Linked DNA regions of Streptacidiphilus albus JL83. The protein of the gene in region 1 interacts with the protein of each later gene in a pairwise test. Links are inferred from orthologs where the notes say so. Each region holds a gene or a part of one and is shown on either strand. Other genes may lie near its edges. The genes, in order: thrS and rplA.

Region 1 (15,052 bases):
GACTGCTCGATGTCACCGACGACCCGGCCGCCCTCGACAGCAGCGGCTTCTGGGCCGTGGTCGCCGACTTCGAGGGCCGGCTCACCGCCGCCCGCTTCGCCGACGTCCGTCCGACCGGCTCCGCCGCCGCCCCCGCTCCCGCCGACCCCTCCGGCTGGCAGGGCCCGTCCCGGGACGCCTGGCACAGCTCGCTCGACCGGGACGGCTACACCGACGGCGTCCGCGCCATCCGCGAGCGGATCGCGGCCGGCGAGGTCTACCAGGCCAACCTCTGCCGGGTGCTCAGCGCCCCGCTGCCCGACCCCGCCCTGGCCGACGTGGACGCGCTCGGCACCCGCCTCGCGCACGGCAATCCCGCCCCCTACGCCGGGACCGTCCGGCTGCCGGCGCACGGGGTCGAGGTGGCCACCGCCTCGCCCGAACTCTTCCTGGAGCGGCGCGGGGACCTCGTCTCCTCCGGCCCGATCAAGGGCACCGGCCGGACCGAGGCCGACCTGCTGGACAAGGACTACGCCGAGAACGTGATGATCGTGGACCTGGTCCGCAACGACCTGGGCCGGGTCTGCCGGACCGGCAGCGTCACCGTGCCCGACCTCTGCGCGGTCGAGAAGCACCCGGGCCTGGTCCACCTGGTCTCCACGGTCGAGGGCAGGCTCAGGCCCGGGGCGGGCTGGCCCGCACTGCTGGACGCGACCTTCCCGCCCGGCTCGGTCACCGGCGCCCCCAAGTCCAGTGCCCTGCGCATCATCGAGGCGCTGGAGACCGCGCCGCGCGGCCCCTACTGCGGCGCCGTCGGCTGGGTCGACGCGGACCGGGGCGAGGCGGTGCTCGCGGTCGGCATCCGCACCTTCTGGCTGGACCGGACCGACGCGGCCGGTCCCACCGTCCGCTTCGGCACCGGTGCCGGCATCACCTGGGGCTCCGACCCCGAGCGGGAATGGGACGAGACGGAACTGAAGGCGGCCCGGCTGCTTGCGGTAGCGTCCGAGCCAACCAACTGACCGGCAGACGGGAAGGAAGCACCATCGTGCGGATCTGGGTCAATGGCGCCCTGCAGGACTCCGGGCAGGCCGCCGTCTCCGTCCTCGACCACGGGATCACCGTCGGGGACGGCATCTTCGAGACCGTGAAGGCCGTCGAAGGGCGTCCCTTCGCGCTCGGCCGCCACCTCGACCGGCTGGAGCGCTCCGCGCGCGGCCTCGGTCTGCCCGCGCCCGACCGGGAGTCGGTCCGGCGCGCCTGCGCCGAGGTGCTGGACGCCAACCCGGCGCCGCTCGGCCGACTGCGGATCACCTACACCGGCGGCCTCGGGCCGCTCGGCTCGGACCGGGGCGACCACGGCCCCACCCTGATCGTGGCCCTCGGCGAGGTCGCCCGCCGGCCCGACGCCGCGCCGGTGGTGACCGTGCCCTGGACCCGCAACGAGCACAGCGCCGTCGCCGGGCTGAAGACCACCTCCTACGCCGAGAACGTCGTCGCCCTGGCCCGCGCCCACGAGTACGGCGCCTCCGAGGCGATCCTCGGCAACACCGCCGGACGCCTCTGCGAGGGCACCGGATCCAATGTCTTCGTCGTCCTCGACGGCCGGATCGTCACCCCGCCGCTCAGCTCCGGCTGCCTGGCCGGCGTCACCCGCGCGCTGGTGCTCCAGTGGCTGGAGGCCGCCGAGGAGGACCTGCCGCTGTCGGTGCTGCAGCGGGCCGACGAGGTCTTCCTCACCGGCACCCTGCGCGACGTCCAGGGGGTGTCCCGGGTCGACGACCGCGAACTCCCCGGCGCCCCGGGCCCGGTGACCGCCAAGGTGATGGCCGTCTTCGCCGAGCGGGCCGCCGCCGAGATGGAACCCTGATGACAACCACGCTGCGCCCCGGCGCTCCTGAGCGGTCCATGCCCGACGGCGCGCTCGCCCGCGACTTCGCCGTCTGCGTCAACGGCCGCCCGGTCGGCACCGTCGCCGTCTCCGCCTCCCCGGCCGACGGGAACGGTCGACGCGAGGGCAGGGTCAATCAGTTGACGATCAATCAGGCCGAGCGCGGTCGCGGCCGGGGCACGGTCGCCGCACTCGCCGCCGAGGAGGTGCTGCGCGGCTGGAACTGCCACGGCGCCTACTTCGGCCTGGTCGAGGACGCCGACGCCCCGGCCGCGCTGCGCTTCGCCACCGCCCTCGGCTACACGGTCCGGGCCCGCAACATGGTGAAGGAGATGCCCGCCGAACCGCCCGCGCTGCCCGCCGGCGCGGTGGCCGCGAGCTTCGACGAGGCCGAGTACCCGGCCTGGGCGGTCTACCACACGGACGGCTACGCGGACTCGCTGGCCAGGTCCGGCATGCCCCCGGCGGCGGCCAGGACCAAGGCCGACCGGGACTTCGCCCAACTGCTCCCCGAGGGGCTGCACACCCCCGCCACCATCCTGCGCCGACTGGTGGTCGACGGTGCCACCGCGGGTACCGTCTGGGTGGCCCACAGCGGCCCGCCCGGCCCCGACGGCAAGCCCCTGCCCTGGGTGTTCGACGTCGAGGTCGAGCCGGGCCACCGGGGCCGGGGCCACGGCCGGACGCTGATGCTGCTCGCCGAGCGCGAGACCGTCGCCGCCGGACTGCCCCGGCTGGGCCTCAACGTCTTCGCCGACAACGTTCCGGCCAACGCCCTCTACCGCTCGCTCGGCTACGAGGTCTACCTCACCTCGCTGCTCAAGGACCTCTGAGCGGCGCCCGTGCGGCGGGGCAGCCGTGGTCCGCTACGGCTGCCCCAGCAGCTCCGTGATCTGTTCGCGGATCCCCGCCTGCGACTGCCCGGCGTCCAGCCGCCGACCCGCGACCACATAGGTCGGCGTCCCGGTCACCCCGATCGCCTTGCCCTCGGCCTGGTCGGCGTCGACCACCAGCATGTGCCGCCCGTCGATCAGCGCGGTGTCCATCTCCTCGGCGTCGAGGCCGAGCTCCCGGGCCACCTCCACCAGCAGTTCCTCACCCCGCTCGGCCAGCTCGGCGGTCCTGGCCAGCACCGCCTCCACGTACGGCCAGCCCTGGCCCTGGACGAAGGCCTCCTCGGCGGCCTGGGCCGCGGCGAAGGCGTGCTTGTGCCGCTCCAGCGGGAAGTGCCGCAGCTGGATCTCCAGCCGGTCGCCGTAGGCGGCGCGCAGCGCCCGGAGGTCGTCCAGGGCCGATGCGCAGTCGGGGCACTGGAGCTCGCACCAGTACTCGACGCGGAAAAGGGAACTATTGCTCATGGCCGTAAGTCTCCCATTCGGGGGCACCATGAATGGAGACGGTGTCGCCCAGCGTTCGACCGGGACGCACGGACGATGCGGGGCACCGACGAAGGAGACGTGGGCTGATGACTGCGATTGTGTGTTTGGTGCTCTCGGCTGTCGCGGTGGTGCTGGCGGTGACGTCGGGGACGGCGCGCCGGTGGCGCCGCGCGGTGCGGTGGGCCGCCCTCGCCCTGGTGCCCACCGGCCTCTACCTGACCGGGCTGCTGACCATGTTCGACCGGATCGGCCACGCCGTCGCCGACTGGGCCGCCAACCTGGTCTTCAACCCGGGCGTCTGGGCCGGTGCCGGGATGCTCGGCGCGGCCGCGGTGGTACTGCTGCTCACCGGCGTGGGCCGGAGCAGCGGCTCGGACAAGGCGGTCCCCAAGGCCGCCGACCGGCCCGCCGCCCCGACCGGCCGGAGCGGCAACCTGCCGGCCGTGACCGCCGCCAAGCCGGCCGGGAAGTCGGGCGCCGACGACGGCCTCGGCGACTTCGCCGACGTGGAGGAGATCCTCAAGCGCCGAGGGCTGTGACCCCGGCGGCCTGCCCGGTCGGCTCGGCCGGACCGGCCTGCTCCGGCATGGTCCGCTGCCGCGCCCGGTACGCGGCCACGTGCAGCCGGTTGCCGCAGGTCCGGCTGTCGCAGTAGCGCCGGGAGCGGTTGCGGGACAGGTCGACGAAGACCCGGGCGCAGTCGGGGGCCTCGCAGTAGCGGAGCCGCTCCCGCTCGCCGGCGACCACGATGAAGGCCAGCGCCATCCCCGACTCCGCCGCCAGGTGCTCGGCCAGCGCCGCCCGGGGGGCGAAGTAGTGCATGTGCCAGCCGTGGCCGTCGTGGTTGGTCAGCCGGGGGGTCGTGCCCGCCCGCGCCACCAGCGCGTTCACCTGCTGTGCCGCCGCCTCCGGAGTGCCGGCCCGGAAGATCGCGTGCAGTTCGGTGCGGACCCGCCGGACCGCCGCCAGATCGGCCTCGGTCAGCGCGGCCACCTCGACGATCTCGGACCGCGCCACGAAGCCGTGCAGTGCCGCCAGGTCCGCCAGTCCCTCGTGCCCGCACACGTCCGGCGCGGTGTTCAGCAGGTCCACCAGTGCGTCGAGTGCGCACTGGGTGTCATGGGTGACCAACACGTCGGGACCCCCTGGCCCGTCATGCCCGAGCCCTGTCCTGGCCGGGTCCTGGACGGGTGACTCTACCGTCGCGATGCCGCGTCCGGTGCAAGGCGCAGGCGGGCGGCGCGCCATGCCGAAACCGCCGTCGTCCGGGGGGAGTGGACGACGGCGGCACGGGACGGTGTGCGGTCCGTGCCCCCGAGTAGACACGGCGCCGCACGGTAGGAGGGAAGGACCGTTTCAGCTCTCCGCGAGGATGTGCGAGAGCTCCCGGTCCAGATCGAAGTGACGGTGCTCGGTACCGGGGGGAACCGCGGCATCCGTCCGCTTGAGGAAGGACTCCAGCGCACGCGCCGGGGCTTCCAGCAGGGCCTCTCCTTCCGGAGAGCTCAGGGCGATGCAGACGACGCCTTGTCCGTGGCTGCGGGAGGGCCAGACACGGACGTCGCCGGTCCCGGTCGGCCGGTGCAGCCCCTCCGCGAGGAGGTCTCGGGCGAAGACCCAGTCGACGGTTTCGTCGGCGCCCGTGTGGAAGGTGGCATGCACGGCATAGGGGTCGGCGGTGTCGTAGCGCAGGCCCGCGGGGACGGGCAGGGAAGACTCGCTAGACACGATGAGGCGCAGGTGCAGCTCGCAACTGACCGTGGTGTTCATAAGCGCCAGGGCCTTTCGCTCAGTGTGCGCTCGGGGATCGCACGTCGGCGAACGGACCATCCCACCAGTGGGACCGGTGTAAACCCCTCTGTCCCGATTAGTACGCACCTGGTACCCCTTCCGGAGCATCGGCCCCACCTGCACCGCAGTCCCCTCGGGGCTCCTCGGGCCCCGTGCGTCGGCCTGCGGCGGCGCCGGACGCAAGATCGACGGCGGTTTCGGAGCACTCCCGGGCATGCGGTAAGGTTTTCCTTGTCAGTCCAGCCCGCGCGATTAGCTCAGTGGGAGAGCGCTCCGTTCACACCGGAGAGGTCGCTGGTTCGAACCCAGCATTGCGCACATCTGTTCGAAGCCCCGTCGGCCCATGGCCGGCGGGGCTTGGTCGTTTCCGGCGGCGACGTCGCCGGGAAAGCGGCCGGGAAAGGGCAGGGGAATGGATTTAGTCCCCGAGCAGCAGCAATGCTAATGTTCTCTTCGTTGCCCCGCGCGATTAGCTCAGTGGGAGAGCGCTCCGTTCACACCGGAGAGGTCGCTGGTTCGAACCCAGCATTGCGCACCGTGAAACGCCGGAAGGCCCCTCGATCGAGGGGCCTTCCGGCGTTTCCGGGCGTCGCAACCGCGGCTGACGGCTGCTCAGGCCGCCTGGTCCAGCTGCCGCCGCAGCGGCCAGGCGGTGTCGACCAGCTCCGGCGAACCGCTGTCGGTGAACCACCGCTGCAGGCCCCGGGCCTGGGCCGCGTGCCAGAGCGCCTGCCGCAGGTGCAGCTCGGCCGGCGTCAGCCCGGCCAGCCGCTCCGCGTAGCGGCGGCCGATCGCCCGGGTCAGCTCCAGCGCGGCGGTCGCGTCCGCCGCCGCGTCGTGGGCGTCCTCCAGCGGGACGCCGTAGTGCTCGCACAGGTCGGCCAGCCGGCGGCGGCCCTTGCGGTAGCGGTCCAGGTGCTTGTCCAGCACCCGCGGGTCCAGCACCAGCAGCGGCGCGCCGGACAGGACGTCGGTCAGCGACACGCCCCGGTGCCGTCGCAACTCCCGGTCCAGCAGCGTCAGATCGTAGGGGGCGTTCATCACCACCAGCGGCAGCCCCTGCCGGGCGCATTCGGCCAGCGCCCGGGCCACCTCCGCGACCACCAGCCCCACCGGTCGCCCGTGGCTCCGCGCCCACTCGTCGGTCAGGCCGTTCACCGCCGTCGCTCCCGCCGGGATCGGCACTCCCGGATCGGCGGCCCAGTCCTGCCGCAGCACCCCGCCGCCGCCCGCCTGCTGCACCACCAGCGCGGCCGTCACGATCCGGTCCTGCTCCACATCGACACCGGTGGTCTCGGTGTCGAAGGAGGCGAGCGCCCCCTCGTACCAGTGAGTCATGGCGGCCTCCCCGCGACGACCACCACCGCCGGTGGTCACACTGTGCTGATACCCGATCACCTGGTGTTCTGAACCCTGCTGACGGCCAGGCAGTTTCGCCGCGCTTTCGGGCGGAGATGACTACAGGTGACGGCCCGTCCGGTCGGAACGGCCGGCCGTCGCTCACGGGGACGGCAGCCAATGGCGCTGACACAACCCGGCCCGGACGCCACGCCTCCGCAGTGGAGCGCAGCCGGATCGGGACAATCGATGCGGGGTCAACTCGCGGTCACCTCCTGCATGGAGACGCTCCAGGTGGGATATCTGCACGCGGTCGCCGCGGCGGCGGGCTGCGCGCTCGCCTCGCCCTTCCCGGACAACGGCATCGACTGGCACGTCAGCCACGGCAGTTCCGCGCACACGGTCGACGACGAGGCCACTATCAAGGTTCAACTGAAGTGCACCCACCAGATCCCGCCGAATCCACCCGGAAGCCACTTCAGCTTCACCCTGGACAACGACCACCTGCGGAAGCTCGCCCAGAGCCGGGTCGCCGTGCACAAGATCCTGGTGGTGATGCTGGTCCCGCGGGAGATCGACCAGTGGCTGGTGGCCGGTCCTGACCGGCTTGAGCTGCGGCACTGCTGCTACTGGGTCAACCTCGCCGGTCAACCCGTCACCGGCAGGCGCCGGACGAATGTCCGGATACCGACGGGCCAGGTCTTCGACGACCGCGCGCTGTGCGCCATCATGGCGCGTGTGGGGGCAGGTGAACGACCATGAGGCGACCGGCCCGCACGGGAGGGAAGGCGTGACGGCAATGCGGCGCGACACCCGACCAGAGGCAGTCGACCCGGTACGGGCACGGACGGCCCGGGCGCGCCGCGCCCCGGCGGGCGACCCACCCGAGGGACCGCCGCTGCCCGATCCCGCGCGCGTCGACCCGGACGTCCTGCTCACCCTGCTGGCCCGGCACGGCTGGTGCCGCCACGGCGGGGCCGGCGGCCGGTACAGCCGCTGGACGCCGCCGGACGACCGGGAGCCCGACACCAGCCTGCTGGTCCCGGCCGACCGCGCCTTCGACGACAGCGCCGACCTGCTGGAGGAGGCCCTGGCCGCGCTGGCGCGCTCCGGAGTCGCCTCCGCCCAGGCGATCCTGACCGCGCTGCTGGTACCCGGGGACGAGGTGCACTGGCGGCGCGAGGTTCCCGGCGTCGGCGGGGCCGTGCCCTGGGCCAGCGAGGCGGGACTGCGCGCCGCGGCGACCGCGATGCTGGCCGCCGCCGCCAAGGCCGGGCGCGCCCGCGCCGCCTACTTCGGCGCCCGCTTCGACAGCCACGCCGCCGAGTTCCTGGACCGGGTGCTGGTCGTCGCCCCGGGCACCGGGGCCGGGCTGCTGACCGCCTACACCGAGGCCCCCGAGGACCGCCCGGCCACCACCACCCTGGTCCGGGCGCTGGAGGCGATGCGCGACGCGGTCGACTACCAGCGCACCACCGGCCGGATCGACGCCTTTGACAACGGGGTGCGGCTCGGTGTCAGCTGCGAGCTGATCGGTTCCGTCGTCCAACTGGTGCGCGGCAGCGAGGGCGCGGAGATCGCGCTGTCCTGGGCCCCGAGCGTCGGCGTCCCGCACGGCTTCGGCAACCGGCGGCAGCTGCTGGAGTTCTCCCCGGGCGACCTGCCCGCGCTGGAGGCGGCGGGGGAGCGGCTGGAGCACATCGAACCGGCGGTCGAGGTCGAGGTCACCGGCGCGGTGGTCCGGCTGAAGCGGCAGCAGCTCTCCGGCAGCGGCGTGGTCCGGCTGCGGGTACTCTCCGGCGCCGACGTCGACGAGGTCAGGGTCAGGCTGGACGAGGACGGCTACCGGCTGGCGGTCGAGGCCCACCTGGCCGGCACCCCGGTCCGGCTGCGCGGGCGGCTGGAGCGCAAGGGCGGCTTCCGCCGGCTGAGCGAGCCCTCGGCGCCGGCCGTGGTCGAACTCGACGACGCGGAGCGCGAACGGATGCTCAAGGCCCTGCGGGTCGCGGACGCCGCCGAGGGGTGACGCGTGCGCGGGCGGGGGCGGGGGCTCGGTACCATCGTGACCGCAGCACCATCGCTGCCCATGCAGGTAAAGCCGAGAGTCAGGAGAGTCCGGTGTCGGACGTCCGTGTGATCATCAGCCGCGAACCCGATCGGGAAGAGCGCGTGGTGACCACGGGCACTACGGCGGCGGAGCTCTTTCCCGGTGAGCGCGCGGTCATCGCGGCCCGGGTCGGCGGCGAGCTGAAGGACCTGGCCCACGTCCTGGCCGACGGCGACGAGGTCGAGCCGGTCGCGATCGACAGCGCCGACGGCCTGTCGATCCTGCGCCACTCCACCGCCCACATCATGGCCCAGGCCGTGCAGGAGATCTTCCCCGAGGCCAAGCTCGGCATCGGCCCGCCGGTCAAGGACGGCTTCTACTACGACTTCGACGTCGCCAAGCCGTTCACCCCGGAGGACCTCAAGGCCGTCGAGAAGAAGATGACCGAGATCATCAAGCGCGGGCAGAAGTTCTCCCGCCGCGCGGTGACCGACGAGGCCGCCCGCGAGGAGCTGGCGAACGAGCCCTACAAGCTGGAGCTGATCGGCCTCAAGGGCGGCGCGACCAGCGACGACGGCGCGGACGTCGAGGTCGGCGGCGCCGAGCTCACCATCTACGACAACCTGGACCCGAAGAGCGGCGAGCTCTGCTGGAAGGACCTGTGCCGGGGCCCGCACCTGCCCAGCACCCGGATCCCGGCGTTCAAGCTGATGCGCAGCGCCGCCGCCTACTGGCGCGGCAGCGAGAAGAACCCGATGCTGCAGCGCATCTACGGGACCGCCTGGGCGACCAAGGACGACCTCAAGGCGCACCTGGACTTCCTGGAGGAGGCCGCCAAGCGCGACCACCGCAAGCTCGGCAACGAGCTCGACCTCTTCTCGATCCCGGACGAGATCGGCTCGGGCCTCGCGGTCTTCCACCCCAAGGGCGGCATCATGCGCCGCGCCATGGAGGACTACTCGCGGAAGCGGCACGAGGAGGCGGACTACGAGTTCGTCTACACCCCGCACGCGACCAAGGGCGCGCTCTTCGAGAAGTCCGGCCACCTGGACTGGTACGCCGACGGCATGTACCCGCCCATGCAGCTGGACGAGGGCGTGGACTACTACCTCAAGCCCATGAACTGCCCCATGCACAACCTGATCTTCGACGCCCGGGGCCGTTCCTACCGCGAACTGCCGCTGCGGCTCTTCGAGTTCGGCACGGTCTACCGCTACGAGAAGTCCGGCGTGGTGCACGGCCTGACCCGCGCCCGGGGCTTCACCCAGGACGACGCGCACATCTACTGCACCCGCGAGCAGATGGCCGAGGAGCTCGACTCCACTCTGACCTTCGTGCTCGACCTGCTCCGCGACTACGGCCTGACCGACTTCTACCTGGAGCTCTCCACCAAGGACGAGACCAAGTTCGTCGGCTCGGACGAGGCGTGGGAGGAGGCGACCGAGACCCTGCGCAAGGCCGCCGAGAAGCAGGGCCTGCCGCTGACCCCCGACCCGGGCGGCGCGGCCTTCTACGGCCCGAAGATCTCGGTCCAGGCCCGGGACGCCATCGGCCGCACCTGGCAGATGAGCACCATCCAGCTGGACTTCAACCTGCCGGAGCGCTTCGACCTGGAGTACACGGCGGCGGACGGCTCGCGGCAGCGGCCGGTCATGATCCACCGTGCGCTGTTCGGCTCGATCGAGCGCTTCTTCGCGGTGCTGCTGGAGCACTACGCCGGTGCGATGCCGCCGTGGCTCTCGCCGGTCCAGGCCGTCGGCATCCCGATCGGCGACGCCCACGTCTCCTACCTCCAGGAGTTCGCCGCCGAGGCGAAGGCCAAGGGGCTGCGGGTGGACGTGGACGCCTCCAACGACCGGATGCAGAAGAAGATCCGGAACAACCAGCGACTCAAGGTCCCGTTCATGCTGATCGTCGGCGACGAGGACATGGCGGCCGGCACGGTCTCCTTCCGCTACCGCAACGGTGAGCAGAAGAACGGCGTCCCCCGTGACGAAGCGCTGGCCGAGATCCTGGACGCGGTGGAGCGTCGCATTCAGGTCTGACGCTTTTCCCCGCCTGCGCGGGGGTGCTCCGAAGATGCGGAACCAGCACAAGTCGAAGGTTCCGTTTGCCCCGCCTGCGCGGGGGTGCCGGGTGGGGCGGGCTCAGCGCGAGTCCGCCCTACGGCTGCTCCAGCCCAACGCCTATGCTGATCTCCATGACGACGGAGCCGGAGCAGCAGAGCGGAGTTGGCGTCCCGGACGCTTTTCAGCGCCTTTGGACCCCGCACCGGATGGCCTACATCAAGGGCGAGAACAAGCCGACCGGCCCGGAGGCCAGTGACGGCTGTCCGTTCTGTTCGATCCCGGCCATGTCGGACGAGGACGGGCTGATCCTCCGTCGGGCGGAGCACGCCTACGCGGTGCTCAACCTCTACCCGTACAACTCCGGGCACCTGATGGCGGTCCCGTACCGGCACGTCGCGGACTACACCGAGCTGACGCCGGAGGAGACCGCCGACGTCGCCGAGCTGACCAAGCAGGCGATGACCGCGCTGCGGGCGGCCTCCGGGGCGCACGGCTTCAACATCGGCCTGAACCAGGGCGATGTGGCCGGGGCCGGGATCGCCGCACACCTGCACCAGCACGTGGTGCCCCGCTGGGGTGGGGACACCAACTTCATGCCGGTCATCGGCCACACCCGAGTGCTGCCGCAACTCCTGGCGGACACCCGGAAGATGCTCGCGGACGCCTGGCCGGAGGACGTGGCCCGGTAGGGCGGTTCCGGCTCGGCTTCAGGTGTCCAGCCAGTGGCGGCGGCCGATGCTGATCAGCCGCAGCTGCCGACGGGCGGTGGCGACGATGCGCCGCTCGTCCTCCGGGTCGCCCTCCGCCTCCAGCAGCGCGGCGACGGTGGTGACCGTGTGGTCCGCGTAGAGGTCGGCCAGGACCCGCAGGTCCTCCGGGTCCCAGCCCGCCGACTCGGGCTGGGCGGCGAGGTCGTCGGCGAGGTCGTCGGCGAACTGCCGGATCCGGGCGGCGATGGCCTGCCGCACCGGGCGCACGCCGCCGTGCCGCTCGCGGACCAGGAAGCGCAGGTTGGCGCGGTGCTCGTGGACGTACCGGGCGAGCAGGTCGATGCTGCGGTCGATCACCTCGTCGGGTCCGGCCTGCTCGGCGCGGATGGCCCGGACCAGTGTGCGCAGGCTGCCGAAGGACTCCTCGACCAGGGCCATGCCGAACGCGGGCAGGTCGGGGAAGTGCCGGTAGAAGCCGCTGGGGGTGAGGCCGGCCTCCCGGGTGACCTCGCGCAGGCCCAGGCTGCTGAGGCCTTGGTGGTCGAGCAGTCGCATCCCGGCGTCCAGGAGGGACTGCCGGGTCTGCTGCTTCTGGGACTGTCGCGGCCCGAGAGTGTGGCTCATCTCATGCAGTAAACAACTGTTCTCCGGTATTGGCGAGTGCGGGGCAGGGGTACCCTCGAATTATTCAGTGAACGACTGTGCTCTGAATTCTCGTGAAGGGAAGCACCATGGTCCTCCTCGTAGTCCTGCTCGCCCTGAGCGGCGCGCTCTGGGGCGCCGCCTCCTACCTGAGTTCGCCGGTGCTGGCCGTCGGCTGCGCCGTGGTCGGCTGCTGGCTGCTGGCCTTCGCCGTCCGTGAGCGGATCGCCCGGGCCGGCCGTCGCACCACCGTGGAGGGCTGACCCGTGACCGCAGTACGGACACAGGCCGTCCCGGCGCCGAGCGGATCGGCGCGCAGCCGGGAGGACGGCGACGACACTGCTGTCGCGTCCTTCGTCCTCGGCCTGCTGGGGGTGTTCTTCCTCAACATCGCCCTCGGCCCGCTGGCGATCGTCCTGGCCGGCGTCTCGCTGGCCCGGGGGACCGGGCGTCGCGGACGGGCCCTGCTCGGCCTGGCTCTCGGCGTCACCGACCTGGTGGTGCTGGGCGCGGCGGTCGCCGCGCACCACGGCGGGATCAGCTGGGGCCCCGTCGGCTGACCCGGCGCGGGAGGCGGCCGACGCCGGCGGCGCGGGTCACCAGGCGTCGAAGTCGTCCGGCTTGGACGGGCGGGTGCCCTGGACCTCCATGCCGAGCAGGCTGGCGCGGTTCTTGAAGCGCTCGACGTCCACGTCGTGGTCGACCAGGACCTCGACCGCCGCCGAGTGCACCGCCCGCAGCACCGCCAGGGCGCTCTGGGTCGCGTCGTCGGTCATGTTGCGGTTGCCCCAGGGCGGACCGGCCCAGGCCGAGCGCAGGCCGAAGGGCTCCGGCAGCTTGAAGGTGCCGCCGAGCCAGTTGAGCATGGACTGGTTCCAGGTGAAGGGCGCGCGCACGGTGAGTCGCACCACCTCCTGGTTGGTCACCAGCGGCGTCTTGACGGTGGTGGTCTCCCAGGGCTTGCCGGGCTTGGTGACGGTCTTCTCGGGCGGCTTCGGCTTGCTGGTGAAGCCCCCGGCCACCGGTCCCAGGGCGTACCCGGAGACCTCGATCCGCAGGGTCTCGTGCAGCACCGAGACCCGGATCAGCAGGGTCAGTACCAGGCCGCCGTCGAAGAGGACGAACTGCACGCCCAGGTAGTGGCGCGCCCCCGACCTGCCGAAGTTCTGCCGGTTGGCCAGGTCGGTGAGCGCGGAGGCGCGCATCCGCGAGCCGTCGAACTCCGGGCCGCTGGGCCGGGATATCTCGTCCGCGCCCTCGCCTATCGAGTCGATCGCCCAGTGCTCCACCTTCAACTGGGGGAAGCCGCCGGTCGCGAGCGGGCTGCGGTTCATCCGGCCGAGGTGGTCCTCGATCTTCCGGATCACGTCCCAGGGGTGGAAGGGCCTGATCTCGGCGATGCCCTCACGGGGGTCGAGCTGCTCGGCCAACTGCCAGACCGCCCACCGCCGTCCGAGGCCGAGCACGCCCTTGCGGTGCGCGACGTGGAGGTAGTTGGTCTCCTGCTCGGACGCCAGCCCCGTCAGCTGCTTGCGGAGGGTCTGCGCCTTGGTGTCCTCCGGGCCGATCGGCACGGCGTCGGGGACCCGGGCGCCGACCGTGCCGCCGTCGATCAGCGAACCCCAGCGGGCCCGGAGCTGGATCGCGAAGCGCAGGCAGATCTGCCGGGCGACCAGCCAGCCGATGGGCGCGCCCAGCATCACGATCCGCAGGTAGATCCCGAAGGCGCCGCCGACCGGCGGACGCCAGGCGAGCAGCACCGCGATCACCGCGCAGACCGCCAGGGCGAGTCCGCCGAAGAGCGACTGCTTGTCCGGGTGGCTGCGGCGGCGGAACTCGAAGGCGCCGAGCCAGAGCAGCGTGCCGGGCAGGAAGAGGAAGCCGAAGATCAGGGCCACCGCGGTCAGCTGCTTGTCGCGCCGGTGCCGCAGGGCCTCGGCCTCCAGGCAGTGCTCGACGACGATCCGCGGGTCGATGCCGAAGGAGCGGACCAGCGGCTTGCGGGAGGAGCCGAGGGTACGGGCGATCACCGCCTGGCAGAACGCCTCGCCGAAGTTGGGGGCGAACACCCGGTGCCGGCCCGCCTTGTGCGCGGTCTCCTCGTTGAGCTTGACCAGGTCTTCCAGCGGGTTGTCCCGGTAGGCTCCGGAGGAGAGGGCGGCGGTCGCGCCGGTGTGCGGGGTGCCGTCCAGCGGGATCTGTGCTCCGGGGCTGAAGTCAAACGTCATCGTCACCGCAGGTCCTCCCAATGGCCGCGCTCGCCCATACCGCCCCCCGCCGCGATGACCATCCGCTGAAACGATGTCATGAAGCCGGAGCAGTAAGCCTATCGTCGCCGATCAGCGCGCGTCAGTGCATGCTCCAACTTTCCGGGGCCGCCCCGGCGCCCGGGACGGGCGGAACGGGCAGGCGGGAGCGGGCCCGGAGCGCGCGGCGGGCTCTGCGATGATCGATTCATGGCCGAAAACCTGTCCTCACCACTGCCCCCGAGGCAGCCGTCCGGGTCGTCCCACCAGCTGCCGCCGCAGCCGGTCCTGCTCTTCGACGGTGACTGCGCCTTCTGCAGCTCCTCCGTCCGGTTCGCGGAGCGCCGTCTCGATGCCGATCGCTGGGAGGCCGTGCCCTTCCAGTTCGCCGACCTGGACGCGCTGGCCGCGTTCACCGGCGGCCTGGTCAGCCCGGAGCGGGCCGAGCACGAGGTGCTCTGGATCACGCCGACCGGCCGGGTCTACGGGGGTGCGCAGGCCGCGGCCAGGCTGCTGCTCCGCACCCGCCGACCGCTGTGGAGCGTGCTGGGCGCGTTGCTCACGCTGCCGCTGCTGCGCCAGGCCGCTGCCGGGGTGTACCGGGTGGTGGCGGTGAACCGGCACCGGATGCCCGGTGGCACGGCGGCCTGCGCGCTGCCGCCGGCCGCCCGCCGGGCCGCCGCCCAGCCGCCGGCGGCCTGAGCACCGCCGCCCCGCGACCGTCGCCGACGCACTCCCGGCCGGGGCCCGCCCCGGCGAGTCCGCCTAGCCGAGGATGTGCGCCGCGACGGCCGTCGGCATGGGTTCGTGCCGGACGTAGGCCCGGGTGAACGTCCCGGCGCCGTGGGAGAGCGAGCGGAGGTCCACCGCGTAGCGGACGATCTCCCACTCGGGCACCTCGGCGCGGACCAGCGTCCGCCCGGCCGCGCCCGCGCCGCTCGGCACCGGCTCGGTGCCGAG
Region 2 (14,827 bases), 2.7 Mb from region 1 along the record:
CCTGAGAATTGCGCGCCCGCTGCGGTTCGTCAAGGGCACGGCCCCGGCGAGATCCCCCGGGCCGCCCCGCGGACGGGGCTGCGGGCCGGACCGCGGGCCGGGACGCTCCGCCGGCGGCCGGGCCGGGCGACTGCCCTGGTGGGGTGGCCGACCGGCGACCGCTGCGTGGCTCCGGAGGTGACCCCGGATACGCCGTGGCGCCCGCTGCGGACAGGTCGTACCCGCAGCGACGACGATCACCATACTCGCCCTCGGCGGCGGAGGGGAGTACCTGGCGGACAGATGTGGCGAATCGTCATAGATCGGTCATAGAGCCCGAGTCATGGGAACGGGCGTCCGAGCGGACCGTCAAAGCCCTGGTGAGCCGGGCTGTGCCGGGCCCGCGCCGGGCAGCCGGGAACCCACTCCACCGGGCCCGCCGACGGCCCTGGAGCGGGAACGCAAAAGGCCGAGGCGGCCACCCTTTCGGGTGGCCGCCTCGGCCGAACGGCCCGCCGGAGCGGACCGTCAGTCAGTAACCGGAGTTACTTGACGGTGACGGAAGCGCCGGCAGCCTCGAGAGCAGCCTTGGCCTTCTCCGCAGCGTCCTTGGCAACCTTCTCCAGGACGGTGGCGGGGGTGCCGTCAACGAGGTCCTTCGCCTCCTTCAGGCCGAGCGAGGTGAGCGAACGCACCTCCTTGATGACCTGGATCTTCTTGTCACCGGCGGCGGTGAGGATGACGTCGAACTCGTCCTGCTCCTCAGCCTCTTCCGCGACGGCGGCAGCGCCGCCACCGGCGGCGACGGCGACCGGGGCGGCAGCCTTGACGTCGAACTTCTCCTCGAACGCCTTGACGAACTCGGAGAGCTCGATGAGGGTCAGGTCGGCGAACTGCGCGAGCAGCTCTTCCTGGGACAGCTTCGCCATGATGGCGTCCTTCCACTAAGTCGGCAGGTGCCGGATGTACGGAACGGCGGGCGTACGGGCCCGCTGCGAGGGGGTACTACTCCGCGGCGGGAGCAGCGTCCTCGACGGCGGGAGCCGGCGTACCGGCACCGCCCTGCTCGACCTTGGCCCGGAGCGCCTCCGCAGTGCGGACGAACTCCGTGAGCGGGGCCTGGAAGGTGGCGGCGGCCTTGGCCATCGACGCCTTCAGTCCACCCGCGAGCTTGGCGAGCAGCACCTCGCGGGACTCGAGGTCCGCGAGCTTCTTGATGTCATCAGCAGACAGCGCCTTACCGTCAAGGACACCGCCCTTGATGATGAGAGCCGGGTTCTCCTTGGCGAAGTCACGCAGAGCCTTCGCCGACTCCACCGGGTCACCGGCGACGAAGGCGACAGCCGTCGGACCCGCGAACAGGTCGTCGAGCTCAGAAATACCGGCCTGGTTGGCGGCAATCTTGGTCAGCGTGTTCTTCACCACGGCGTAATTGGCGTTGTCGCCGAGCGAGCGACGCAGCGTCTTCAGCTGCGCCACGGTCAGACCGCGGTACTCGGTCAGCACGGCCGCGTTGGAGTCACGGAACTTGTCCGTGAGCTCTGCGACGGCAGCAGCCTTGTCGGGCCTTGCCATAGGCTTACGCCTCCTTCCGTGATGTCGATGCTTGGCCGACCGTTGAGTCGACCTGCTATACCTCGACCGCCGGAAGAAAGTGTTCGGAAAAACAGGACAGCCCCGGCGCAGGCGCACGGGGCTTCAACATGCTCGACGGCCGACATGCCTGACGGCACACGTCCGGAGCGCGATCTTCCTCATCCATCCTGCGCGGGTCGTCCGCATCCTTCGCGGAGCCTTCGGTCACCAGGCCGACTCTTTGCAGAGCGGGCAGCGACAACCAGCGGTCTGTGGCTCCGGCTACGTTACGCGAACGGGCGGCCGAAGGGCAAATCGCCCACCGGCCGCCCGTCCCGCCGGTCGGTCAGCTGCTCCCGAGCAGGCTGGACGCGTCGAGGGTGTCGTCCGCCGGCGGAGCGGTGAAGGTGACCGCACCGGTGCTGTAGTCGGAGAAGTCGATGGTCGCGTTCTCGGTGCCGCTGGAGGTCGTCGCCGACATCGTCTCCCGGACCGGGAGGTTCTGGGCGCTGACCCAGAGGTCCACGGTCTCGGTCGTCATCCCCTCCTGGGAGGCCGACGTGAGCAGGCTCTTGAGCTGCGCGTCCTGCCCCACCATCTTGGCCGCCAGCGCCTTCAGGTCCACCGTGCCGCTGTAGTGGGTGGCCTGGACGCCGTCGACGGTGCCCTGGCCGACACGGGTCACCCCCGGGCTGGAGGTCAGCAGCTTGAGCTGGACCGCCGGGTTCTGGTTGCCGCTCTGGGTAGCCATCTCGGACAGCGCCTGACCGTCCTGGAGCGAGGACAGGTCGAGCTTCATCCAGTGCTTGCCCTGGAAGTCGGCGACGGCCGGGGTACCCATGTACAGGGTGGTGCCGGACATCATCACGATCATGGAGGTCGCCGGGCGGCCGTTCGCCGCCGGCATGTTCATCCCCATGGACATGGCCATCGGGTTCCAGCCGAACCGGCCCGACGAGGTCACGCTCTGGCCCGCGACCGACATGGTCATGGTCATCTTGACCGAGCTGTAGCTCTCGGTCTTGGCGGTGGCCAGCGAGAGCGCGTCCGCGACGGTGGACACCGCCGAGTTGGCGCTGCCGGCCGCCTGGCTCGCGGCCTTGGACGCGGCCGAACAGGCACTGAGCGCGGCCAGGCCGACGACGGCGGCTGCGGCGACGGAGATCGAACGGGTGTGGCGCATGTTGCATTCCCCCTGGGGCATGTAAGAAGACTTGCGAACAGGACGCTATACCCGTAGACGGACAGGCCGAAGGGCCGGTTCCCCCTTCCTTGCGGAGGGGGAACCGGCCCTTCGGAACGCGAGTACTGCCCAGCTGGTCTGATCAGGGATCAGATGTTCGCCGGGTCCTCCTCGACCATGAGGTTGCGCGTACGGCTCGGGTCCACCTGGATGCCGGGGCCGATCGTGGTGCTGAGCGCGATCTTCTTGATGTACCGGCCCTTGGAGGCGGACGGCTTGGCGCGGAGCACCTCGTCCAGGGCGGCGGCGTAGTTCTCGACGAGCTTCTCGTCGTCGAAGGAGACCTTGCCGATGATCAGGTGCAGGTTCGAGTGCTTGTCGACGCGGAACTCGATCTTGCCGCCCTTGATCTCGGTCACGGCCTTGGCCACGTCCGGGGTCACGGTGCCGGTCTTCGGGTTCGGCATCAGGCCACGCGGGCCGAGCACGCGGCCCAGACGGCCGACCTTGCCCATGAGGTCCGGGGTGGACACGACGGCGTCGAAGTCCAGCCGGCCCTTGGCGACCTCGTCGATGAGCTCGTCGGCGCCGACGATGTCGGCGCCCGCAGCACGTGCGGCCTCGGCGCGGTCACCGGTCGCGAAGACCAGGACCCGGGCGGTCTTGCCGGTGCCGTGCGGGAGGTTCACGGTGCTGCGGACCATCTGGTCGGCCTTGCGCGGGTCGACACCCAGACGCATGGCGACCTCGACGGTGCCGTCGAACTTCGTGGTGGAGGTCTCCTTGGCGAGGCGGATGGCCTCGAGAGGGGCGTAGAGACGGTCGCGGTCGACCTTGGCCGCCGCGGCGTTCAGAGCCTTGCTGCGCTTCACTGCTGCTCCTGTGGATTCAAGACTGGGAGTTGTGGTGGCTGCGGGCCGCGCTCGGCCCTACCACGGTGCTGCTCTGACCGAACTGACGCGGACGTCAGCCCTCGATGGTGATGCCCATCGAACGGGCGGTGCCAGCGATGATCTTGTCGGCCTCGTCCAGCGAGTTGGCGTTGAGGTCGGGCAGCTTGGTCGTCGCGATCTCGCGGACCTGGGCAGCCGTGAGCTTGGCGACCTTGGTCTTGTGCGGCTCGCTGGAGCCCTTCTCGATGCCCGCGGCCTTGAGGATCAGGCGCGCGGCCGGCGGGGTCTTGGTGATGAAGGTGAAGGAACGGTCGTCGTAGACCGTGATCTCCACCGGCACGACCATGCCGCGCTGCGACTCGGTCTGGGCGTTGTAGGCCTTGCAGAACTCCATGATGTTGACGCCGTGCTGGCCCAGCGCGGGGCCGACGGGCGGCGCGGGGTTGGCCGCGCCCGCCTTGATCTGGAGCTTGATCAGCCCAGTGATCTTCTTCTTCTTGGGAGGCATGTTCTCTCTCCGGGTCAGTACGAGAGGTGTTCCCGACCGGCGGGCGGAAGCGCACCGGCGGGGCCTTGGATGTCTGCTGCGCCGCCCGGCCTCACGGCCCGGCTCTGCGCACACATCGAATCAGGATAGCCCGAAAGAGCCGCGATCCTAAATCAGTGATCGTCCCCGCCCCCGACGGGCCGCTCGGCGGGCGGCTCGCACCGGCCGAACCGGCCCGGACGCGGCAGGGCCCCGGACCGGTTGGACGGTACGGGGCCCTGCTGCGGAAGCTGTCGCGCCGGTCGTGCCCGGCCCGGTCGTGCTCGACTCAGTCGTTCTTGGTGATCTGGTCGAAGGAGAGCTCGACCGGGGTCTCCCGGCCGAAGATCTCGACCAGGCCCTTGACCTTCTTGGAGTCCGGGTTGATCTCGTTGATCGTCGCCTGGAGCGTGGCGAACGGACCGTCGGTGACCGTGACCGAGTCGCCGACCTCGAAGTCCAGCACCTGGATGTCGGCCGGGCGGACCTGCGAGGGGCGGCCGGCCTCCTTCGCGGCGGCGCGCTCGACGTCGGGGGCGAGCATCTTGACGACCTCGTCCAGCGTCAGCGGGTACGGGTCGTAGGCGTTGCCGACGAAGCCGGTGACACCGGGGGTGTTCCGGACGACGCCCCAGGACTCGTTCGTCAGGTCCATGCGCACCAGCACGTAGCCGGGGAGCTTGTTCTGACGGATGGTCTTGCGGTCGCCGTTCTTGATCTGGACGACCTCTTCCTGGGGCACCTCGGCCTGGTAGATGTAGTCCTCGACGTTGAGCGAGACGGCGCGCTGCTCCAGGTTGGACTTCACGCGGTTCTCGTAGCCGGCGTAGGTGTGGATGACGTACCACTCGCCGGGGGCCAGCCGCAGTTCCTCGCGGAACGCGGCGACCGGGTCGATCTCGACGCCGTCTTCCTCGGTGACCTCGGCGTCGGCCTCCTCGAAGGCCTCGACGGCGGCGGACTCCTCGTCGTCGACCACGGTCAGCGCCGCCTCTTCGGCGGACTCGCCGTCGGCCTCGTCGGCAGCCTCGACCTCGTCCTCGTCAGCGTCGGCGTCATCGACGATCTGCTCGGCGGAGTCGTCGGCCTCGGCCCACGCAGACGCGTCCTGCTCCGCAGCGTCGTCGGCCGATTCCACGGCCTCGACGACCTCGGGGGCTTCAGCGTCGTCGTACGGGTGGGACTCAGACACGTTGGCTGCTTCTTCCTGGAGATGAAGGGTGGGACGGTACCTGACCGTCCACAGGGAGAAGCAGGGCTTGGCTGCGGACGGCTCGGATACTCAACGATACCGACTCCACGGTAGCGGAGCGTCCGGACAGTGATGTCCTGGATGTCCTGTGTGGATGTCCTGTGAGGATCGGGCGCGGTCCGCGCAGGCCGGTGTCAGCCGAAGACGAGCTTGGCCAGCTCGGCGAAGCCGGTGTCCAGACCGTAGACGATGGCCATGATCACCAGAACGAAGACGATGACCGTCGTCGTGTAGGTGGTGAGGTCATTGCGGCTCGGCCAGACGACCTTGCGGAGCTCGGCGATGATCTGACGGTAGAAGAGGCCGGTGCGCGCAAAGACGTTCTTGCGGTTCGGGTCCTTCTGCTTCTTCCCGCCCTTGCCGGCGGCCTTGTTGGCACGCTTGCGATCGCGGCGCGAGAGGCCCTCGCCCTGTTCGCCCTCCGCGCTACCACGATCAGGTGTCGCGGTGGAGCCCACGGTCTCCGTCACTCGTTCCTCACCTGAAGATCGGGTACCAGTCGAGTGTTCGCAGTGATTGCGATCTCGTGTAACACACTGCTGGACGGTACCGCCTGTCGCGCATTTGCAACAGGGCGGACAGCAGGGCCGGAGGGACTTGAACCCCCAACCGCCGGTTTTGGAGACCGGTGCTCTACCAATTGAGCTACGACCCTTTGGACTCCGGTCGCCCGGAGTCACAGGACCCAACCTACCGCATACGGGCCCCCGCACGGTGAGTGCGACGCCCCGCGGCCGCAGCCCGGGTCCATCGAGGCTTGAGTGTAGGGGGTGGAACGGGGATTGGTCGAATGGGTTGCCGATCAGTGGTTCGGCCCGGCGTGGCGGTCCCCGCTGCTGGGGCCCGCCACGGCCGTCTCGGCGCGGCGGCCGGATGGCGAAACGCCGATGCCCGCCGGTGGCGGTGTCTGGAACGATGAGGTCATGAGCGCTGCATCTCCCACCCCTGCATCTGCCACCCCCGACTCCAGCATCCGTCCGGCCGACCGGCGGGTCTCGGCCCGCATCGGCGCCATCGCGGAGTCCGCGACCCTCGCCGTGGACGCCAAGGCCAAGGCCCTCAAGGCGGCCGGCCGCCCGGTGATCGGCTTCGGCGCCGGCGAGCCGGACTTCCCCACCCCCGGCTACATCGTGGACGCGGCCGCGGACGCCTGCCGCGACCCGAAGAACCACCGGTACACCCCGGCCGGCGGGCTGCCCGAGCTGAAGGCCGCCATCGCCGCGAAGACGCTGCGGGACTCCGGCTGGGCGGTCGACGCCGCGCAGGTCCTGGTGACCAACGGTGGCAAGCAGGCCATCTACGAGGCCTTCGCCGCGATCCTGGACCCGGGTGACGAGGTCATCGTCCCGGCCCCGTACTGGACCACCTACCCCGAGTCGATCCGGCTCGCGGGCGGCGTGCCGGTCGAGGTCGTCGCCGACGAGACCACCGGCTACAAGGTGTCCGTGGCGCAGCTGGAGGCCGCTCGCACCGAGTCCACCAAGGTGCTGCTGTTCGTCTCGCCCTCCAACCCGACCGGCTCGGTGTACACCGCCGCCGAGGTCGAGGAGATCGGCCGCTGGGCCGCCGGGCACGGGCTGTGGGTGCTCACCGACGAGATCTACGAGCACCTGGTCTACGGGGACGCGCAGTTCGTCTCGCTCCCGGTCGTCGTGCCGGAGCTGGCCGACAAGTGCATCGTCGTCAACGGCGTGGCCAAGACCTACGCCATGACCGGCTGGCGGGTCGGGTGGGTGATCGGCCCGCTGGACGTCATCAAGGCGGCGACCAACCTCCAGTCCCACGCCACCTCGAACGTCAGCAACGTCGCCCAGATCGCGGCGCTGGCGGCGGTCTCCGGCGACCTCTCCGCGGTGGACGAGATGAAGGCGGCCTTCGACCGCCGTCGGCGGACCATCGTGCGGATGCTGAACGAGATCCCCGGCGTGTTCTGCCCGGAGCCCGAGGGCGCGTTCTACGTCTACCCCTCGGTGAAGGGGCTGCTGGGCAAGGAGATCCGCGGCCGCCGTCCGCAGACCTCGGCCGAGCTGGCCGGTCTGATCCTGGACGAGGTCGAGGTCGCGGTGGTGCCGGGCGAGGCCTTCGGCACCCCGGGTTACCTGCGGCTCTCCTACGCGCTGGGCGACCACGACCTGGTCGAGGGCGTCACCCGGCTGCAGAAGCTGCTGGGCGAGGCGCAGGACTGAGCGCGCTCCCGGCGGCACGGACGCCGACGGAGCGCGGGCGCGGACCCGCGGCACGGCTTCGGCCGGGCCGCGGGTCCGCTGCCTTCCCGGTCGCTCCCCCGGTCCGCGAACCGGCTGTTCTTTCACCCGATCGAGCGGCTCGACCTGGATGTTTTCCGCCGTCAGGCCGAATAGGCGAAGATCTGCGGATGGAACAGGTATCTGCCGCCGCTGCCGACCCCGAACCCCGTGACGTCCGCCTGCTGCCCAAGGCGCACCTGCACCTGCACTTCACCGGCTCCATGCGTCCGGCGACGCTGCTGGAGCTCGCCGACAGGCACGGAGTGCACCTGCCGGAGGCGCTGGGCGCGCACGCCCTGGGAGCGGGCGAGCCGCCCAAGCTCCGGGCGACCGACGAACGCGGCTGGTTCCGCTTCCAGCGGCTCTACGACATGGCGCGCTCGGTGCTGCGCGACGAGGAGGACATCCGCCGGCTGGTGCTGGAGACCGCGCAGGACGAGCGGTCCGAGGGCAGCGGCTGGCTGGAGATCCAGGTCGACCCCACCTCCTACGCCCCCCGGCTGGGCGGTCTGATCCCCACCCTGGAGATCATCCTCGGCGCGGTCGACGACGCCTCCCGGGCGACCGGCGTCGGGATCCGGGTGCTGGTCGCGGCCAACCGGATGAAGCATCCGCTGGACGCCCGCACCCTGGCCCGGCTGGCGGTCCGCTACGCGGACCGGGGCGTGGTCGGCTTCGGCCTGTCCAACGACGAACGGCGGGGCCTGGCCCGGGACTTCGACCGGGCGTTCGCCATCGCCAGGGAGGGCGGGCTGCTGGCCGCCCCGCACGGCGGCGAGCTGGCCGGCCCGTCCAGCGTCCGGGACTGCCTGGACGACCTGGGCGCCGGCCGGATCGGGCACGGGGTGCGGGCGGCGGAGGACCCGCGGCTGATGCAGCGGCTGGCGGACCGTCAGATCACCTGCGAGATCTGCCCGGCTTCCAATGTCGCCCTGGGCGTCTACGAGAAGCCCGAGGACGTCCCGCTGCGGAAGCTGTTCGACGCCGGGGTACCGCTGGCGCTGGGCGCCGACGACCCGCTGCTGTTCGGCTCGCGGCTGGTCGCGCAGTACGAACTGGCGCGCGAGGTCCACGGGTTCAGCGACGCCGAGGTGGCCGAGCTGGCCCGGCAGTCGGTGCGCGGGTCCTGCGCGCCGGAGGACGTCCGGCTGCGGATGCTGGCCGGGGTGGACGCCTGGCTGGTGTCCTGACGGCGCTCCCGGAGCCCGGAGCGCCGCGCAGGCCGGTCAGAGCTCGACGCCGACCAGCACCGGCTCGTTGACCAGGGTCACCGCGAAGGCCGCGTGGACGCCGTCGCGCACCTCGCGGGCCAGCGCCAGCAGGTCGGCGGTGGTCGCCCCGCCCCGGTTGGTCAGCGCCAGGGTGTGCTTGCCGGAGAGCCGGGCCGGGCCGCTGCCGTAGCCCTTGCCGAAGCCGGCCCGCTCGATCAGCCAGGCGGCCGAGGTCTTGGTGCTCCCGTCCGCACCGGGGTAGGCCGGGGGCGCGGTCTCCGGGCCCAGCCGGTCGTGCACCCGGTCGAGGAAGGCCGCGTACTGCTCCGCCCCCAGGACCGGGTTGGTGAAGAAGGAGCCCGCCGACCAGGTGTCGTGGTCCTCCGGGTCCAGCACCATGCCCTTGCCGGCCCGCAGCTCCAGCACCGCCTCCCGGGCGGCGCGCAGCTCGGTCCGCTCGCCCTGGCCGGCACCCAGGCTCCGGGCCAGCTCGGCGTACCGGACCGGGGTGGAGCGGCCGTCCGTGTCCTCCAGCGCGAAGCGGACCCGCAGCACCACGTAGCGGTCGGGGTCGGCCTTGAAGGCGCTGTGCCGGTAGGAGAAGCCGCAGTCGGCATTGGACAGGGTCACCGTCTCGCGCGCGCGGCGGTCGTAGGCGACCACCTCGGCGATGCTGGTCGCCACCTCCTGGCCGTAGGCGCCGACGTTCTGCACCGGGGTCGCCCCGACCGATCCGGGGATACCGGCCAGGAACTCGATCCCGGCGAGCCCGTGCTTCAGCACCGTCTCGGCGACCAGGTCGGTCCAGACCTCGCCGGCCGCTACGTCCAGGACCGTGCCGTCCAGGCTGCTGCCGGTGGTGGCGATCCGCAGGGCGGTCCCGGCGAAGCCCTGGTCGCCGATGACCAGGTTGCTGCCGCCGCCGATCACCAAGAGCGGTTCGCCGGCCGCGTCGGCGGCCCGGACCGTGGCCACGATCTCGGCGTCGGTGGTCGCGGTGACCAGCCGCCGGGCGGGGCCGCCGAGGCGGAAGGTGGTCAGCGGGGCGAGGGGGGCGTCCTGGAGTTCCTGCACGGGCCAAGACTAAGGGAGGACGCCGCCGCGCCCGGCCCGTCCCCGGGGAGCGGGACGGAACGGACGCGGCGGGGCGGGGCGGGACGGGCGCGGCGGGGCGGGCGGGACGGGACGGGACGGGCGCGGGTGCCGTGGCGCGGGTCAGACCACCGGGGAGAGCACGGGGGCCTGCTCCGCCGCACTCCCGGCGGCGGCCCGGGTACGCCGGTAGCGGGGGATGACCAGGGCGGCGACGGCCGCGGCGGCGATGGAGGCGGTGCCCACCCAGAGCGCCGGGGTGAGGCCGTCGGCGAAGGCCTTCGGGTCGGCGTAGCTGCCGTGGGCGGTGAAGACCGCGCTCAGCACCGCCACCCCGAGCGCCCCGCCGACCTCGCGGAGGGAGTTGTTGGCCCCGGAGGCGATGCCCTGCTCCTCCGGCGCGACCGAGCCCATCAGCACCGTGGCGACCGGCGAGAAGAACAGCGCCATGCCCACGCCCGACATGATCAGTGCCGGGATCTGCGCGTCGTAGCTCACATGCGCCGAGACGATCAGGGCGAACCAGGCCAGCCCGCCGGCCTGGAGGGCGAGCCCGGTGGCGATGATCACCCGTCCGCCGATCCGGTTGATCAGCAGCCCGGCGAGCGGCGCCACCAGCATCGGCATCGCCGTCCAGGGCAGCATCCGGACGCCGGCCTCCATCGGGCTGTAGCCCTGGGCGTTCTGGAGGAACTGGCTGAGCAGGAAGATGGCGCCGAACATGCCCAGCGACATCAGCATCGAGGCGCTGTTGACGGCGGCGAAGGTGCGGTTGCGGAACAGCCGCAGCGGCAGCAGCGGAGCGGGGGCGCGCAGTTCCCAGAGGACGAAGCCGACCAGCAGGGCGCCACCGGCCACCAGTCCGGTGAGCACCGTCGGACTGCTCCAGCCGTCGGCGTTGCCCCGGATCAGGGCGAAGACGATGCCGAAGAGGCCGGCGCTGGCCAGGGCGGTGCCGGGGACGTCGAGCCGGCTGTTGGGGCCGTGGCTCTCGGTCAGCCGCAGCCGGGCGAGCGGGATCAGGGCCAGGCCGATCGGCACGTTCACCGCGAAGATCCACTGCCAGGAGAGGTGTTCGACCAGGGTGCCGCCGATCAGCGGGCCCAGTGCGACGGCCATGCCGTTGACCGCGCCCCAGGCGCCGAAGACCGCGCCGCGCCTGGCGGCCGGGACGGCGGCGGTGAGCAGGGTCAGGCTGACCGGGGTGAGCAGGGCCGCGCCGACGCCCTGGGCGGCACGGGCCGCGATCAGCGCGTCGATGTTCGGCGCGAGCGAGGCGGCGAGGGAGGAGAGGGTGAACAGGGTGAGGCCGAGGGTGAAGATCCGGCGACGGCCGAAGCGGTCGCCGAGGGCCGCGCCGAGCATCAGCAGCACGGCGAAGGTCAGGGTGTAGGCGTTCACCGTCCATTCCAGGTCGGTGATGCCGCCGCCCAGATGGGCGCGGATGGAGGGCAGGGCGGTGGTGACGACCAGGTTGTCCAGCGCGGCCATGAAGCCGGCGGTGCTGGTGATCACGAAGGCCCAGACGGTTGGGTTTCCCTTGCGCATGATCGGTTCCCTTGGATGAGCCCCCCGGCTGGGGGGAACCTATGAGTTAGTAATTGATCAATAACTTTGACGGGCCGAAAAGCACCCGGCAGAACACCCCGACCCCGGGGCGGCCCCGCCGAGTCAGCAGCCGGACTCGAAGTCGAAGGTCTTCCAGAGCCGGTGCTCCGGCGAGAAGCCCATCGCGACCAGCGCGTTGATCAACATGCCCTGGGCGAAGAAGTCCCGGGCCTCTTCCTGGGTCATCCCCGCCTGGGCGGTGACGGCGTCCCAGAGCTCGGTCCACATCGCCCGTACGGACTCGCCGACCTCGGTGTCCCCGGCAGCCTCGGCGGCGGCCGTGGACACGTACATCTGCATCTGCATCATCAGCCGACTGCGGTCGGCGATCAGGTCCATGTAGGCCAGACCCATGGCCTCACGGGCCGGCTCGCCCTCCAGGCCGTCGGCGGCGGCGACGAAGGCCTCGCGGACGTCCTGCATGCACCGCCGGGCGGCGGCCTCGAACAGGGCCCGCTTGCTGGGGAAGAGCCGGAAGAGGTAGGGCTGGGAGACGCCGACCCGATTGGCGATCGACTGGGTGGTGGTGCCGTTGTAGCCACGCTCGGCAAATTCGATCATGGAGGCGCGGATGACGCTCTCGCGGCGTTCCTCCGCCGACATCCTCATGCTGCCCTTTGCCATGCCTCAAAGTTAGTGACTGATTACTAACCATGTCAAGGGCCGTCCGGGGGAACCCCGGACGGCCTCTGCTCGGGCCGGTGGACCGCTCGGTCCGGCCGGACCGGTCAGGCCAGCTGGACCACGGCCCGGGACATGCCCAGGACCTTCTCGCCACCGCTGGTCGCCAGCAGGTCCACCCGCACCCGGCGGTCGTCCAGCTTGGCCGCGACCTTGGCGGTGACCTCGATGACCGCGCCGACGCCGTCGTTCGGGACCACGACCGGCTTGGTGAAGCGCACGCCGTACTCGACCACCGCGCCCGGGTCGCCGAGCCAGTCGGTGACCACCCGGATCGCCTCGGCCATGGTGAACATGCCGTGGCCGATGACGTTCGGCAGGCCGACCGAGGTGGCGAAGGCCTCGTTCCAGTGGATCGGGTTGAAGTCCCCCGAGGCCCCGGCGTACTGGACCAGGGTCGCCCGGGTCACCGGAAAGGACTGGGACGGCAGTTCGGTGCCGACCTCGACCGTGTCGTAGTTCACATTCGCGGACATGCTCACTCCCCCTCGGCGGCGCGGGCCACCAGCATCATGTGGGCGGTGACCACATGCTCACCGCTCTCCTCGTGCACCTCGCCGCGCACGGTCAGCACGTCGTTGCCGGCCAGCGACTTGATCGAGTCGATGACGCAGGTGACGGTCAGCCGGTCGCCGGACCGGACCGGGCGGGTGTAGCGGAAGCGCTGGTCGCCGTGGACGACCCGGGAGAAGTCCAGGCCGAGCTCCGGGTCGTTGACCACCTGGGCGGCGGCCCGGTAGGTCAGCAGGAACGGGAAGGTCGGCGGGGCGATCACGTCGGAGTGGCCGAGCGCCTTGGCGGCGTCCGGGTCCGTGTACGCCGGGTTGGCGTCGCCGACGGCCTCGGCGAACTCGCGGATCTTCTCGCGCCCCACCTCGTAGGGCGCGGTGGGCGGGTACGTCCGCCCGATGAAGGAGGGGTCGAGCGGCATGGACTGGCTCCTCGTGAATCCTCGTGGGAAAAACGACGAAGGCCGTCCCCACGGATGGGGACGGCCTTCGCCGATGAGCTGGTCGCGAACACCGGCCCTGCGTCGGAACGCAGTGGTCAGCGAGTCTCGCGGTGCGCGGTGTGCGAGTTGCAACGCGGGCAGTGCTTCTTCATCTCAAGACGGTCCGGGTCGTTACGCCGGTTCTTCTTGGTGATGTAGTTCCGCTCCTTGCACTCCACGCAGGCCAGCGTGATCTTCGGGCGGACATCAGTGGCGGCCACAGGAGTGCCTTCCTCGAACAGACAACGTTATGAACACAGACAAGAGTAGCCGACTGGGCGGGTTACCCGACAATCGGCTACAGGACGTGGTAGCGGTGACCGGACTTGAACCGGTGACACAGCGATTATGAGCCGCTTGCTCTACCAACTGAGCTACACCGCCACGACGATCGAGTTCCCCGCCGAAGCGGGGAACCCTCTCATCCGAGCCCCCATGCGGAATCGAACCGCAGACCTTCTCCTTACCATGGAGACGCTCTACCGACTGAGCTATAGGGGCTGGCCGAGGAAGACATTACACGGTCCCTGGCCGATCCGTGAAATCCATTCCGGCGGCACCCGCAGCGCGGCCGGGAGCTGCCGCCGGGTCACCCCGGATGCCCAGGACCCCAGTTCAGCGCCGCTGCGGACTCCCCCCAACCGATACGACTTTTGGGCTCCTCCCCATCGTCCCCACGCGCCTCCCCGGTCCACCCCCGGGACCGCCCTAGGCTCCCCTGCACGTGGGGAGCGGCCCTGCGGCGGGAAGGAGCGGCGCATGTCTGGCGACGCGCGCCGCAGCGAGCAGGACCCACCCGCCGGACCGACACTGCTGCTCTACGGCGGGCGGCTGCCGGACGGCCGGGCCGTGGACATCCGGATCGGCGCCGGGCGGATCGAGGAGATCGGGCCGGCCGGCCGGCTCAGCGCCCCCGAGCGGCTGGACCTCAGCGGCTATCTGCTGCTGCCGGCCCCGGTCGAGCCGCACGCCCACCTGGACGAGGCCTTCGCCACCACCCGGCCCGGGCCGGAGGGCGGGGACTCCGGGGCGGCGGAGACGGTCGAGGCGGCACAGCGGCGGATCACCGAGGCCGCGCTCAGCGGGCTCGGCTACGGGGCGACCGTCCAGCGGACCCATGTCCGCATCGGCGAGGGCTACGGACTGCGTCGGCTGGAGGCCGCCCTGCAGGCGGCCAGGGCGCTGCGCGGACTGGCCGAGCTCCAGGTCGTGGCCCGGGCCGGACCGCTGAGCAGCGCGGCCGGTGCGGCCGGGGCCGAGGGCCGGGCCCTGCTGGCCGAGGCCGTCGCCATGGGCGCCCACGCGATCGGCGGCTGCCCGGAGCTGGACCCGGACCCGGTCGGATTCGTGCGGACGGCAGCAGCCGTGGCCGAGGGGAGCGAACTGGCGCTCGACCTCCACACCGATGCCGCCACTCCGCACGGGCTCGCACGCCTGGTCGAGGCGCTGGACGGGCTCCCGCGCTCCGGAGTGAACCTCGGCCCGTGCGCCGCCCTCGGGCTGCTGCGCGACGACGACCTGCTCCGGACGCTCGACCTCCTGGCCGGCTCCGGGCTCACCGTCACCTGCCTCCCGCAGGGCAACCGCTGC

Evidence for each region.
Region 2: the proteins of thrS (region 1) and rplA interact in binary tests that used the Escherichia coli proteins (3 or more experiments, as listed by UniProt). The link is inferred for Streptacidiphilus albus JL83 from one-to-one orthologs.

The regions. Positions count from the first base shown.
Region 1 is NZ_JQML01000001.1:8,248,102-8,263,153, forward strand. The notes cover bases 8,018-10,983. They hold thrS (threonine--tRNA ligase), read left to right. Parts: upstream 8,018-8,496; coding sequence 8,497-10,470; downstream 10,471-10,983. Other genes in these bases: BS75_RS35985 (hypothetical protein), read left to right, coding at 8,018-8,404; BS75_RS35995 (HIT family protein), read left to right, coding at 10,614-10,983. In the rest of the region: BS75_RS35930 (chorismate-binding protein), read left to right, coding at 1-1,001; BS75_RS35935 (aminotransferase class IV), read left to right, coding at 1,028-1,849; BS75_RS35940 (GNAT family N-acetyltransferase), read left to right, coding at 1,849-2,703; BS75_RS35945 (DsbA family protein), read right to left, coding at 2,737-3,228; BS75_RS35950 (hypothetical protein), read left to right, coding at 3,336-3,788; BS75_RS35955 (CGNR zinc finger domain-containing protein), read right to left, coding at 3,769-4,383; BS75_RS35960 (SsgA family sporulation/cell division regulator), read right to left, coding at 4,606-5,019; BS75_RS35975 (exonuclease domain-containing protein), read right to left, coding at 5,653-6,378; BS75_RS35980 (DUF4365 domain-containing protein), read left to right, coding at 6,559-7,140; more of BS75_RS35985, read left to right, coding at 7,178-8,017; more of BS75_RS35995, read left to right, coding at 10,984-11,183; BS75_RS36000 (TetR family transcriptional regulator), read right to left, coding at 11,202-11,828; BS75_RS49645 (hypothetical protein), read left to right, coding at 11,936-12,109; BS75_RS36005 (hypothetical protein), read left to right, coding at 12,113-12,406; BS75_RS36010 (hypothetical protein), read right to left, coding at 12,443-14,074; BS75_RS36015 (thiol-disulfide oxidoreductase DCC family protein), read left to right, coding at 14,303-14,794. UniProt on the Escherichia coli protein: Catalyzes the attachment of threonine to tRNA(Thr) in a two-step reaction: L-threonine is first activated by ATP to form Thr-AMP and then transferred to the acceptor end of tRNA(Thr). The rate-limiting step is amino acid activation in the presence of tRNA.
Region 2 is NZ_JQML01000001.1:5,595,091-5,609,917, reverse strand. The notes cover bases 1,749-4,489. They hold rplA (50S ribosomal protein L1), read right to left. Parts: upstream 3,610-4,489; coding sequence 2,887-3,609; downstream 1,749-2,886. Other genes in these bases: nusG (transcription termination/antitermination protein NusG), read right to left, coding at 4,446-4,489; rplK (50S ribosomal protein L11), read right to left, coding at 3,704-4,138; BS75_RS24560 (LolA-like protein), read right to left, coding at 1,901-2,737. Also shown: rplL (50S ribosomal protein L7/L12), read right to left, coding at 525-908; rplJ (50S ribosomal protein L10), read right to left, coding at 985-1,554; more of nusG, read right to left, coding at 4,490-5,348; preprotein translocase subunit SecE, read right to left, coding at 5,543-5,878; BS75_RS24530 (pyridoxal phosphate-dependent aminotransferase), read left to right, coding at 6,332-7,594; BS75_RS24525 (adenosine deaminase), read left to right, coding at 7,783-8,844; BS75_RS24520 (UDP-N-acetylmuramate dehydrogenase), read right to left, coding at 8,881-9,939; BS75_RS24515 (DHA2 family efflux MFS transporter permease subunit), read right to left, coding at 10,081-11,505; BS75_RS24510 (TetR/AcrR family transcriptional regulator), read right to left, coding at 11,629-12,189; BS75_RS24505 (MaoC family dehydratase), read right to left, coding at 12,294-12,722; BS75_RS24500 (MaoC family dehydratase N-terminal domain-containing protein), read right to left, coding at 12,725-13,177; rpmG (50S ribosomal protein L33), read right to left, coding at 13,294-13,458; BS75_RS24480 (amidohydrolase family protein), read left to right, coding at 13,997-14,827. UniProt on the Escherichia coli protein: One of the primary rRNA binding proteins, it binds very close to the 3'-end of the 23S rRNA. Forms part of the L1 stalk. It is often not seen in high-resolution crystal structures, but can be seen in cryo_EM and 3D reconstruction models.